Regions from separate parts of the Burkholderia cepacia complex sp. TUM26381 genome, predicted to be linked through region 3. Evidence: riboswitches for the same ligand, from Rfam matches in the RefSeq annotation. Region 3 holds a riboswitch; each other region holds the start of a gene.
The links. A riboswitch is a leader RNA that binds a small molecule or an ion and turns the genes downstream of it on or off. The one in region 3 is predicted to bind cobalamin.
Positions count from the first base shown of each region.

Region 1 (3,958 bases), on a different replicon from region 3:
CGAAACGCCGTGCGAGATTCAGGTCGTGACACGAGAACAGCACCGTGCGCGGGCCCGTTTCGAGCCACGCGGTCAGCGCGGTCAGGCAGTCGATCTGGTGATGCAGGTCGAGATGCGCGAGCGGCTCGTCGAGCAGCATCAGCGGCGCATCCTGGCACAGCGTCGCGGCCAGCGCGACCCGCTGCCGCTCGCCGCCCGACAGCGACAGGACGTCGCGCGACGCGAGCGCGGTCAGGTCGAACGTCGCGAGCGCATCGCGCGCGGCCGTTCGGTCGCCGTCGCGCTCCCAGCCCCAGCCGCCGAGATACGGAAAGCGGTTGAGCAGCACCGTGTCGAACACGGTCGCGCTGAACGCATCGTGCAATTGCTGCGGCATCAGCGCGCGGCGTTGCGCAAGTTGTTCGGGGCGCCACGCGGCAAGCGGCCGGCCGTCGATCTCGACGTGTCCGCCGGCCGGCGGCTGCAGCCCCGCGAGCGTCGCGAGCAGCGTCGTCTTGCCTGCGCCGTTCGGCCCCGCGACACACCAGATCTCGCCTGGGCGGAACGCCTGCGTGAAGCGGTCGAGCAGCGTGCGCGCGCCGGCCTTCAGCGTCAGGTCGACGGCCGCGCAAGTCATGTCGCCGCCATCGGCGTATCGTGCGGCATCCGTCATCGCATCGGTCTCCTCAACAACATCCACAGGAACACCGGTACGCCGATCAACGCGGTCATCACGCCGACCGGCAACTGCGCGGGCGCGATCGCGGTGCGCGCGAGCAGGTCGGCCGCCATCACGCCGCCGCCGCCCGCGAGCATCGCGGCCGGCAGCAGCATTCGCTGGTCGTTGCCGAACGCGAGCCGCAGCGCATGCGGCACGACGAGTCCGACGAAGCCGATCGTGCCGGCCGTCGTCACCGCGGCCGCGGCGGCCAGCGACGCGACGAGATAGATCCGCACGCGCAGGCGCGCGACGGGCACGCCGAGCGCCTGCGCAGTCGCGTCGCCGCGCAGCAGCACGTTCAGTTGCGGCGCGGCCGGCAGCGCGACGCAGGCGGCCAGCAGCAGCGCACTCCATGCGAACCACGGCGCCGTCACGCCGTTGAGGTCGCCCGTGAGCCAGAAGATGATGCCGCGCAGCCGCGCATCGGGCGCGAGCGACAGCAACAGCGTGACGAGCGCGCCCCACCCTGCCGCGATCACGACACCGGTGAGCAGCAAGCGTGGCGACGCGTCGCGCGAATCGCCGCGCCACAGCTCGCGGCGCGCGAGGCCGAGCACGAGCGCGACCGAGACGAGCGAGCCGGCAAATGCGGACGCGTCGACGAGCCACCACGCGCCGCCCGCGATCATCGCGACGAGCGCGAAGCCGGCCGCGCCGCCGGACACGCCGAGCACGTAGGGTTCCGCGAGCGGGTTGCGCAGCAGCACCTGCAGCAGTGCGCCGGCGAGCGCGAGCAGCGCGCCGCACGCGAAGCCGGCGAGCGCGCGCGGCAGGCGCAGCGTGCGGACGATATCGGCGAACAGCGCATCGCCGCCATGCGGCACGAGCGACGCGAGTGCCTGCCACGGCGACATCGGCACGCTGCCGATCGACAGCGACGCGACGAACAGCAGCGCGACCACGGCGGCCAGCGCGGCCCAGATCGCGGCGGCGCGCGCGGCGCTCATGCCGTGCACGGCCGCGCGCATGACGCGCGGCGCATCCGATTGAGGGTGCCGGCCGGACGTGACAGGGACGCCGCGCGGACGATTGGGGTCAGCATCGAAGAACATTCCGTGAAGCATTGCGCGCCCCGCCTCCCCGCAGGCCACGCGTCACGAAGCCCATGCGGGCTTCCCGTCTCGGCCGGTATCCGGGCTGGCGGCGGTCCGGCTCGCCTTCCCGCGCGTTTCACGCGCAGTGGCCCGCGCCCGCGTGCGACATCTGCACGCAAAACGCGCCCGAGCCGGCCTGCGTCAAGGGACGCGGCCGCTTACCGTTGCGGGGGCAGCGCAGGCTGGTGTGCTCCCGGAGCGCACGCCCTGCTTCCCGTTTAACCGCGCGTGCCACGCGCGAGCACCGAGGCGGCGCCAGTTTAGGAGCGGGTAACGCGAGCGTCAAGGAAGCGTCCGGACACGTACGGGAAGCACCGATTCACGGCAAGAAGCAGGGGTGTTACGACTGGAAACGTTACAGATGTCGGATTGCACGGTATTCCGCGCTAAAATGCTGGGTCTTTAGAGGACGCAGCAAATGCTCAACGAACTCGAAACCTTATCTCAAAATATTGGCCGTCTGATTTCGCTGAACAAGCGCTATCACGCGGAACGGCTCGCGCTCGAGGAGCAGGTCGCGCAATTGCGCGCGGAAGCGGACACGGTCCGCGCGGAACTCGCGGAACTGCGCGACGAACGCAATGCGCTCGCGGCCGAGCGTGACACGCTGTCGGCAAAGATCGACGACGCCCAGGTGAAACTGAACGCGATTCTCGAAAAGCTGCCGCGCTCGAAAAGCGCGGAGCAAGCCGACAACCAGCTCGACCTGCTGGATGCGCAGGCGCGTCCGGATGGCGATGACGCGGCCAGCCACGGAGAACATGCATGAGCACCAAGCAGATCGAAGTCTCGATTCTCGGTCAGGCCTATCGGCTCGCCTGTTCGGCCGAGACCGAAGCGGCGCTGCTCGAGGCCGTCGCGCGGGTCGACGCCGAAATGTCGAAAATCCGCTCGAACAGCTCGGTACGCGGCACCGATCGCATTGCGGTGATGGCGGCGCTGTCGCTCGCATCGGAATTGCTGCGGCTGCAAACGAGCGTGCGGCACGGTGAAGCATTTCCGGCGGAGGAAATCCGTCGTACAATGCACCAGATGAACGAACAGCTCGGCGCGGTGCTCGCACAGCACGAGACGCAGTAACGTTTTAATCGATGCGTCGATTCCCCTTGATCTCTGCGATCAACGGTGGTCAAATTGGCGCATCGAATCACAGTTCAGTCAGCTTCCCTGCCTGGTTCGCCAAGGTCATATATTCCTTGAACCAATGCCATGTGCACGGTTGCGGAAATTTGTAGCACGGGCGCGCGCGTCACTCTGTCTGATGTACCCGAAGTGCTGCTAACTGCGACCAATTCTGAACCCCAGGTTCAGGATGCCGGCCTAGCGGCCAAGGCGGGGGCCTATCCAACGGCATCGGGCACGTCCCGGTGCCGTTTTCTTTTGTAGCAGCCTCTTTCTGCGTCGATCACGATCCATGCAATACTGGCTGATGAAGTCCGAACCGGACGAAGCAAGCATCGACGATCTCGCCAACGCCCCGCAGCGCTCGCTGCCGTGGACCGGCGTGCGCAACTATCAGGCGCGCAATTTCATGCGCGACACGATGAAGATCGGCGACGGCGTGCTGTTCTATCACTCGAGTTGCCCCGAGCCGGGCATCGCGGGCCTCGCCGAAGTGTCGTCGACGCCCTACCCCGATCCCACCCAGTTCGATCCGAACAGCCCCTATTACGACCCGAAATCGACGCAGGAAACGCCGCGCTGGCTGCTCGTCGACGTGCGCTACGTGAACAAGTCGCCGCTCGTGCCGCTCGCCGCCCTGCGCGAACACGACGAGCTCGCCGACATGCGCGTGCTCGCACGCGGCAACCGGCTGTCGATCACACCCGTCACGCGCGCCGAATGGCGGTTCATCACCGAAAAGCTGATGAAGTAAGCGCGCGCCAAAGGTCAAATCTGGTCAGCACGTGCTGCCGTCACGGAACTCGCGGCACTTTCGCGCAGCCTAAGCAACCGCTGCCGGTCGATCGGGCCGGCTGTCGTTTTTTTCGTCGCGCGGTACGCCCGCGTCGCGCACGCGCAATCCGCGTGCGCGCCCTCGCACAAGGAGTCCAACAATGACCAAGAAATCCGCACTCGCGCTGTCGCTCGCCCTCGCCGCTGCCGTTCCCGTCGCGCTGACGCTCGCGTCGCCCGCCGCGCACGCGCAGACCGCAAACCCGCA
Region 1 is NZ_CM172006.1:2,777,468-2,781,425, forward strand. It holds gene ACWMMN_RS13040 (ABC transporter ATP-binding protein) at 1-652, opposite strand, end outside; gene ACWMMN_RS13045 (FecCD family ABC transporter permease) at 649-1,764, opposite strand; cobalamin riboswitch at 1,807-2,058, opposite strand; gene ACWMMN_RS13050 (hypothetical protein) at 2,213-2,563, shown strand; gene ACWMMN_RS13055 (cell division protein ZapA) at 2,560-2,874, shown strand; RNA gene ssrS (6S RNA) at 2,956-3,137, shown strand; gene ACWMMN_RS13065 (EVE domain-containing protein) at 3,209-3,670, shown strand; gene ACWMMN_RS13070 (SIMPL domain-containing protein) at 3,852-3,958, shown strand, end outside.
Region 1: another riboswitch for cobalamin. It lies ahead of ACWMMN_RS13045 (FecCD family ABC transporter permease); the one in region 3 lies ahead of ACWMMN_RS18710 (CbtB domain-containing protein).

Region 2 (3,958 bases), on a different replicon from region 3:
GACCACCGAGTCGAAATCGTCGTGATGGTGATCGTGATCGCCGTCGTCAGCCGAGCCGTGATGGTCGTGACGCAGGTGGATCGTTTCTTCCGACGCCGATTCGAGGCCGAGCAGCATCGCGAGGTCGAGCTCGCCGCGCGTCGCGCGCACGATCTTCACCTGCGGCGGGATCTCGTCACGGATCGCGGTTTCGATCTGCGCAAACTCCGCGTCGCCGACGAGATCGGCCTTGTTCACGATCACCAGATCGGCCGACGACAGCTGATCGGCGAACAGTTCGTGCAACGGCGATTCGTGGTCGAGGTTCGGATCGGCGCGGCGCTGCGCGTCGACGGCCTGCGGGTTTTCCGCGAACTGGCCGCTCGCGGCGGCCGGCCCGTCGACGACGGTCACGACCGCGTCGACCGTGAAGCTGTTGCGGATCGTCGGCCAGTTGAACGCCTGCACGAGCGGCTTCGGCAGCGCGAGGCCCGACGTCTCGATCAGCACGTGGTCGATGTCCGCGCGGCGCTCGACGAGCGCTTCCATCACCGGATAGAACTCTTCCTGCACGGTGCAGCACAGGCAGCCGTTCGCGAGTTCGTACAGCTGGCCGGACGCTTCGCCCGGCGCGCCGTCGGCGTCCTCGCAGCCGATGCCGCAGCCCTTGAGGATCTCGCCGTCGATGCCGAGTTCGCCGAATTCGTTGACGATCACCGCGATGCGGCGGCCTTCGGCGTGTTGCAGGATGTGGCGCATCAGCGTCGTCTTGCCGCTGCCGAGAAAGCCCGTGACGATCGTGACGGGAAGCTTGCGTAGGGTCATGGAATATCCAGGGTCGTAAGGGAGAGTCAGGCCGAGATCGTCACGTCGATCTCGTCGTAGCGCTTTAACCGGTAGATCAGGGCCGACACGAGCCAGCATGCGAGGAACAGGCCGATCACGACATAGCCGAGCATGCCGAAGTGCGACGCCACCATCGACGCGAAGTCCCACACCGGGCCCTGCAGCGACAGCTTGTCCGCGAGCAGCGCGAGCACCTCGATGCCGCCGATCAGCGCGGCGACCAGCACCGACACGAAAGTGATCGTCATGTTGTAGTAGATCTTGCGGATCGGCCGCACGTACGCCCAGCGATACGCGCCCATCATCAGGATGCCGTCGGTCGTGTCGACGAGCGTCATGCCGGCGGTGAACAGCATCGGCAGCGCCATCACGGACCAGAACGACAGCCCGCCCTGCACCTGCGCCGCCGAGATACCGAACAGCGCGATCTCGGTCGCCGTGTCGAAGCCGAAACCGAACAGGAAGCCGACCGGATACAGGTGCCAGCTGCGCGACACGAGCCGGAACAGCGGGCGGAACAGGCGCGCGAGCACGCCGCGCTGGTTCAGCAGCATGTCGAGATCGGCGTCGACGATCGGCTCGCCGCGCCGCGCGGCGCGAAAGGTCCGGTAGACGGAAATCAGGATCAGCAGGTTCGCGATCGCGAGCACCAGCAGGAAGAACGCCGACACGCTCGTGCTGATCACGCCGCCCCACGCTTTCATGCTCTCGAAGCGCGCGAGCGACGCGGCCGTGAGCGTCACCACGACCGACATCACGATCACGACCGTCGAATGGCCGAGCGAGAAGAACAGGCCCGCGCCGAGCGGGCTGCGCCCCTCCTGCATCAGCTTGCGCGTGACGTTGTCGATGGCCGCGATGTGGTCGGCGTCGACCGCATGACGCAGCCCGAACACGTACGCGAGCAGCGCGGTGCCGAGCAGCACGGGCTGGACGTGGAAAGCGGCGAATGCCCAGATCCACGCGCCTGCGTTGAAGGCGATCAGCAGCGCATAGATCGCGACGATCTTGCCGCGCAACCCGGACGGACTGTCGTTGAACAGGCGAAACAACGAATCGGGCATGACGCTCCTTGGCGAACGGTCGACATGAAGAATGCCAACACGGCCGTCGCTACGCGGCCCCGCGCGGTCCGGCCCTTCATCGCACCGGAACATGCGCACTCGCGCAGGCGGCCGGACGTCGGGAATCGGGAAACGCTCGGGTGTCGGGCACGCTACGGTCGTGGACGATGCGCCGCCTCCCCGCGGCGCTGAACCCCAATGTTTAGGCCGGTATCCGGACTGACGAACACGCCGCTTCGCCTTCCCGGATGCGCAGGGCATCCAGTGGCGGTCGTCCGCATGCGGGCGGCATGCGGCGAAGCGGCGCTGCATCGCGGCGGGCACGATGCGTTCGCTTACCGTTGCGGGGGCAGCACAGGTTGGCTCGACTGCGACGCAGGCAGGCTCCCTGTTTCCCGTTTAACTGCGCACGCCGGAAGGCGCGCGCGAGCACCAAAACGCGTGCGAGTGTAGGCGGCGGGGGCAGGAGCGTCAAGGCGGCACGGGCCGCGGGACTGCGTTCCGCACCGCCCTCGCGCCGCGCCGGAGACCTTCCGTGGCCGGTTCGCGCGGGCGAACCGTGTGCTATCGTATGCGCCGCGTTCGGTGCTCGCATGCGCATTCCGCGCATGCAGTTAAACGGGAAACAGGAGGCGGATGACCGCCCGGCCTGTGCTGTCCCCGCAACGGTACGCCGCCTGCGCGACGCGCTCCCCGCGCACGCGCCCAGGCCGCCCGCGATGCCACTGCCCTTCACCGGGCGGGAAGGCTGCGGCCTGGCAAGCGGCCAGCCCGGATACCGGCCGACGCAAGGGGCGAGCCCGATGCTCGCCGAACGCCCGATCCGCGGGGGACGGATGGGGTGCGCATTCCGCCCGCGTTCGCGCGGGCTTCGCCCGATCCGTCATGCATTGCCTGTCCGCCGGCCGCCGATGTGCCGCCCGCCTTTTCTTTTCCACTGTTTCGACACGGTGCGTACCGTGCCGCGTGCGATGAGCCGCGCCTGGCTCATCGGTGCCGGCCCCGGCGACGCCGACCTGCTGACGCTCAGGGCCGCGCGCGCGATCGGCATGGCCGACGTACTGCTCGTCGACGATCTCGTGAACCCCGACGTGCTGCGCCATGCGCGCGCCGACGCGCAGATCGAGCACGTCGGCAAGCGCGGCGGCCATGCGTCGACGCCGCAGGACGCGATCGTCGCCGCGATGCTCGCGCATCTGCGCGCGGGCCGTAGCGTCGCGCGGCTCAAGGGCGGCGATCCGTTCGTGTTCGGCCGCGGCGGCGAGGAACTGGCCGCGCTTGGCGCGGCGGGTTTTCCGGTCGAGGTCGTGAACGGCATCACCGCCGGCATCGCCGCGCCGGCCGCACTCGGCATTCCGGTCACTCAGCGCGGCGACGCGCAGGGCGTGATCTTCGTCACGGGCCATGGCGCTGGCGCCGACGAGCCCGACTGGCGCGCGCTCGCGGCCACGCGCATGACGATCGTGATCTACATGGGCATCCGCCGGCTCGACACGATTGCAGCGGCGCTGCGCGAAGGCGGCCTGCCCGGCGATACGCCGTGCGCGGCGATCGAGAACGCGACGCGCCCCGAACAGCGGCACGTGCTTGCGACGCTCGACAGCCTCGTCGAACGCGTCGGCGCGACCGGACTCGGTTCGCCGGCGATCGTCGTGATCGGCCGCGTCGCGGCGCTCGCGGACGATCCGGCGGTGCGTGCGGCGCTCGGCGGCCGCGCATGATGCGTGTCGCGCTCGGCATCGGCTTTCGCGCGGACGTCACGGCCGCGCAACTCGATGCCGCGATCCGCGCAGCGTTGGCGCGTTACCCGGCCGCCGAACCGGCGCTCGTCGCGACGCTCGCCGACAAGGCGCGTGCCCGTGCGCTGCGCACGCTGTGCGCGCGACGCGGCTGGCCGCTCGTCGCATTCGACGCGATGCAGCTGGCGAGCCGTCCCGAACTGGCCGCGAGCGGTCCGTCGGACGCCGCGCTTGCACGCTTCGGTGTTGCGGGCGTGGCCGAGCCCTGTGCGCAGCTTGCAGCGCCGCGTGGCCGCCTGCTGGGCCCCAAGTCCATCCGGGACGGCGTGA
Region 2 is NZ_CM172006.1:1,814,776-1,818,733, reverse strand. It holds gene cobW (cobalamin biosynthesis protein CobW) at 1-804, opposite strand, end outside; gene ACWMMN_RS08505 (HoxN/HupN/NixA family nickel/cobalt transporter) at 831-1,889, opposite strand; cobalamin riboswitch at 2,078-2,341, opposite strand; cobalamin riboswitch at 2,455-2,690, shown strand; gene cobA (uroporphyrinogen-III C-methyltransferase) at 2,801-3,610, shown strand; gene ACWMMN_RS08495 (cobalamin biosynthesis protein) at 3,607-3,958, shown strand, end outside.
Region 2: another riboswitch for cobalamin. It lies ahead of ACWMMN_RS08505 (HoxN/HupN/NixA family nickel/cobalt transporter); the one in region 3 lies ahead of ACWMMN_RS18710 (CbtB domain-containing protein).

Region 3 (3,958 bases):
GATCTGCACCCATTCGACGCCCTGCGCGGTCAGCGTGTCGAGCAGCGCGCCGTACACGGGCAGCAGCTTCGGCAGCAGCGCGAGCCGATCGGATTCGTCCTTCGCCTTGCCGAGCCACAGGTATGTGACGGGGCCGAGGATCACCGGCTTCGCGTTCACGCCCTGCGCGTTTGCCTCGGCCAGTTGCTGCAGCAGGCGCGACGGGTCGAGCGAGAAGTTCGTGTCCGCGTGGAACTCCGGCACGATGTAGTGATAGTTCGTGTCGAACCACTTCGTCATTTCACCGGCCGCGACACCGCCGCAGCATGCGGCGTGTTCTTCCGCCGACTGCGCCGAGCGGCCGCGCGCGACGCGGAAATAGTTGTCGAGCGCATCGCCGTGGAAGTCCTGCACGCGCTTCGGCAGGTTACCGAGCGTGAAGCTCATGTCGAGCACCTGGTCGTAGAACGCGAAGTCGCCGATCGGCGCGAGATCGAGATCGCGCTGGTCGTGCCAGTGGCGCTGACGCAGCTCGGTGCCGAGCGCCTTCAGCGCGTCGCGCGACGACTCGCCCTTCCAGTAGCGCTCGAGACCGAACTTGAGTTCGCGCTTCGCGCCGATGCGCGGAAAACCGAGGTTGTGTGTCGTAACCATGAAGCTGCCGTCCAGAGAAAAATTGAAGATCCGGCAGTCATCATAGGGATTTCAAACCATGAAATAAAATGGCATTATTTCATTCATCCATTAAAATTTCTCATGCATTCGTTGCGCAGGCAAAATCCATGCTGGAACGATTCCATCTCGTCGTCATTCGTGAAGTCGAGCGCCAGGGCTCACTGACCGCGGCCGCCAATGCGCTGCACCTCACGCAATCGGCGCTCAGCCATACCGTCCGGAAAATCGAGCAGCAGCTCGGCACGCCGATCTGGGACCGCGAAGGCCGTGGCCTGCGGCTCACACAGGGCGGCCAATATCTGCTGAAACTGGCGAACCGGCTGCTGCCGCAGTTCGAGCTTGCCGAGGAGCGGATGAAGCAGTACGCGAAGGGCGAGCGCGGCACGCTGCGCATCGGGATGGAGTGCCACCCGTGCTACCAGTGGCTGCTGAAGGTCGTGTCGCCGTACCTGTCGCGCTGGCCCGACGTCGACGTGGACGTGAAGCAACGCTTCCAGTTCGGCGGTATCGGCGCGCTGTTCGGCTATGACATCGACGTGCTCGTGACGCCCGATCCGCTGAACAAGCCGGGCCTGCGCTTCGATTCCGTGTTCGACTACGAGCAGGTGCTGGTGGTCGCCGACTCGCACCGGTTCGCGAACGCCGACTACGTGACGCCCGAGCAACTGACCGACGAGATCCTGATCACGTACCCGGTCGAAACCGACCGGCTCGACATCTACAACCAGTTCCTGACGCCGGCCGGCATCGTGCCTCGGCGGCACAAGTCGATCGAGACGACCGACATCATGTTGCAAATGGTGGCGAGCGAACGCGGCGTGGCCGCGCTGCCGAGATGGCTGGCCCACGAGTACGCGGACCGGATGCCGGTCGTGCCGGTCAAGCTCGGCAAGAAGGGAATCGCGAAGCAGATCTTCCTCGGCATCCGCGAAGCGGACGCCTCGATCGACTATCTGGCCGCGTTCGTCGCGCTGGCGCGCGAATCGACGTGGAGCGCGCCGCGCATGCTGCGCTAGGCGCGCCCGGTTGCGCTGCGCGTCAGGCGGCGCGCAGGCCGATGCGTTCGCTGCGCTCGACCCACGCGCCGAACAGCAGCCCGATCGTCGTCCACATGATCACCTGCATGCCGATAGCCGCAACGCGGAACTTCCACAGCACGGCCGCCGGGAAATCGGCCGGTAACTCGCTGACCGACGGCAGCCCGATCTGCACGGCCGCGATGATCGCGACAAACACGAGCCCGGCGACGATCGACGCGTTCCACTGGCCGAGCTTTGCCAGCAAATGGCGGCGCACGCTGACCGAGAACACCATCGTCGCGACCGAGATCGCGATCATCAGGAAAAACAGGCCCGTGCGATAGCCGATCGTGTCGGGATCGCCGACCGACGGCGGATTGGCCGGGTACTTGAGGTTCGGCACGATCACGAGCGCGATGAACGCCGCCAGCGCGAGCCACGCGGCCAGCGGTCGCGCGGGGAGGCGGCTGCCTCGCCCATAGGCAAACGCGAAGACCAGCGAGAACAGCCCGCCGAATGCCGCGCCGTAGGTCACGACACCCGTCAGCAGGCCGAGGCCGGCCTGCGTGTGACGGCTGACCAGTTCGGGCTCCGGTGCCTCGCCTTTGGCAGCGTCGGCTTTTTCTTCGAAGGAGATTGCCTGATCGACTTGCGGTTCGCCGACGATTTTCGCGAAACCGAACGTGAGGAGGCCCGCGGCGATGCCTGCGAGCATCCCGCGCATGAGCAGCTTTCCGACCATCTTGACCTCCGCGTCAGTGGCAGGGAAAGCCGAGCAGATGGCGGCCGTCGTGGACGAATTCGTGAACGTACATGCCCGGCACGAGCGACGTTGCGCCCTGTTCCGCGCCGACGAAATAAAGCGCGAGCAACAGGATCAGGCCGACGAATATGGCCCAGGGCAACAGTTCACGGACGGGGATGGGTGCCGGCACGACTGCCGGCTTCAGCACTGCTTCGCTCATGGATGCACCTCAGGGGAATCGCGCCCCGGCAAATGTTGGATGGGTACGAAGGCAGGTCTGGCTTCCGGGATCATCGATCACCGGTTACAGTGGCGCGACCGCGCCGGGATTGCACCGGCTTCCGCGTTTCGTATCGGGCGAATTGTACGCGCGAACGTTCGCGGAATGAAGGGACCGCTCGCGAACGATTGCCCCCGGCCCGGATCCTACGAAGCCCGACATGACCCTGCCTGCCACGCTGTACCTGATCGCGCATGCATCGACCCGGGCGATGCGCACCGGCACGTTTCCCGACGACGATCCGCTCGATGCACACGGGCTCGCCGAAGCCGCTGCATTGCGCGACCGGTGGGCAAGCATCGCCGGCTCACTCGCGCTGTGCAGCCCTGCACGCTGTGCACGGCAGACCGCCGACGCACTCGGTCTGCGCTCCGAAACTGACGACGCGCTGCGCGACATCGATTACCGAAACTGGCGCGGCAAGCGCTTGCACGACCTTGCACGCGACTTGCCGGACGAACTGGGTACGTGGATCGGCGACCCGTCCGCGGCGCCGCACGGCGGCGAATCGTTCGAAGCAGCCATGCGCCGCGTCGGCACATGGTTGAATGCGCTGCGACACGACCGCGACATCGTCGCGATCACGCATGCGCCGATCGTTCGCGCGGCCGCCGCCCATGCGCTGCGGATGGATTCCAGGGCGGCAACCCGTATCGGCGTCGCGCCGCTGTCCTGCACGACGCTCGTTGCATCGCCGGATGGATGGACGTTGATTGCGGACGGCAACGCGTAGGCCCGCATTGCGCTCACGATGTGGGCAACGATGCGTGCCGGTACGTCGCGTCACGAATGCATGCCTTCAATCACCTTACGCATCTGCAAGACACACCGTTCGTCCTCCCGACTGTCATCAAACTGACGGCTAGCCGCAGCTAGGATCGGACGCGGTTCCCTTACGAGATGCCGTCATGAATCAACCTGCTTCGTCCGCACCGAACACGCCGGGCTCCGTCGAACGCACCAGGCAGGTCGGCTATGCCGTCTTCCTGCTGGTGCTCGTGCTCGGCGCCGTCTATATCGCCACGCACCTGATCGACGATCTGTCACCGGTCCGCGAAGGAAAGCTGTTCCCTTACCTGCTGCTCGGCGCCGCGCTGCTGATCGCACTCGGCTTCGAATTCGTCAATGGCTTCCACGACACCGCGAACGCGGTCGCCACCGTGATCTATACGCACTCGCTGACGCCGAACGTCGCGGTGATCTGGTCGGGCATGTGGAACTTCCTCGGCGTGATGGTCTCGAGCGGCGCAGTCGCATTCG
Region 3 is NZ_CM172007.1:411,429-415,386, reverse strand. It holds gene metE (5-methyltetrahydropteroyltriglutamate--homocysteine S-methyltransferase) at 1-633, opposite strand, end outside; gene ACWMMN_RS18720 (LysR family transcriptional regulator) at 762-1,670, shown strand; gene ACWMMN_RS18715 (CbtA family protein) at 1,693-2,415, opposite strand; gene ACWMMN_RS18710 (CbtB domain-containing protein) at 2,429-2,638, opposite strand; cobalamin riboswitch at 2,672-2,809, opposite strand; gene ACWMMN_RS18705 (histidine phosphatase family protein) at 2,859-3,431, shown strand; gene ACWMMN_RS18700 (inorganic phosphate transporter) at 3,607-3,958, shown strand, end outside.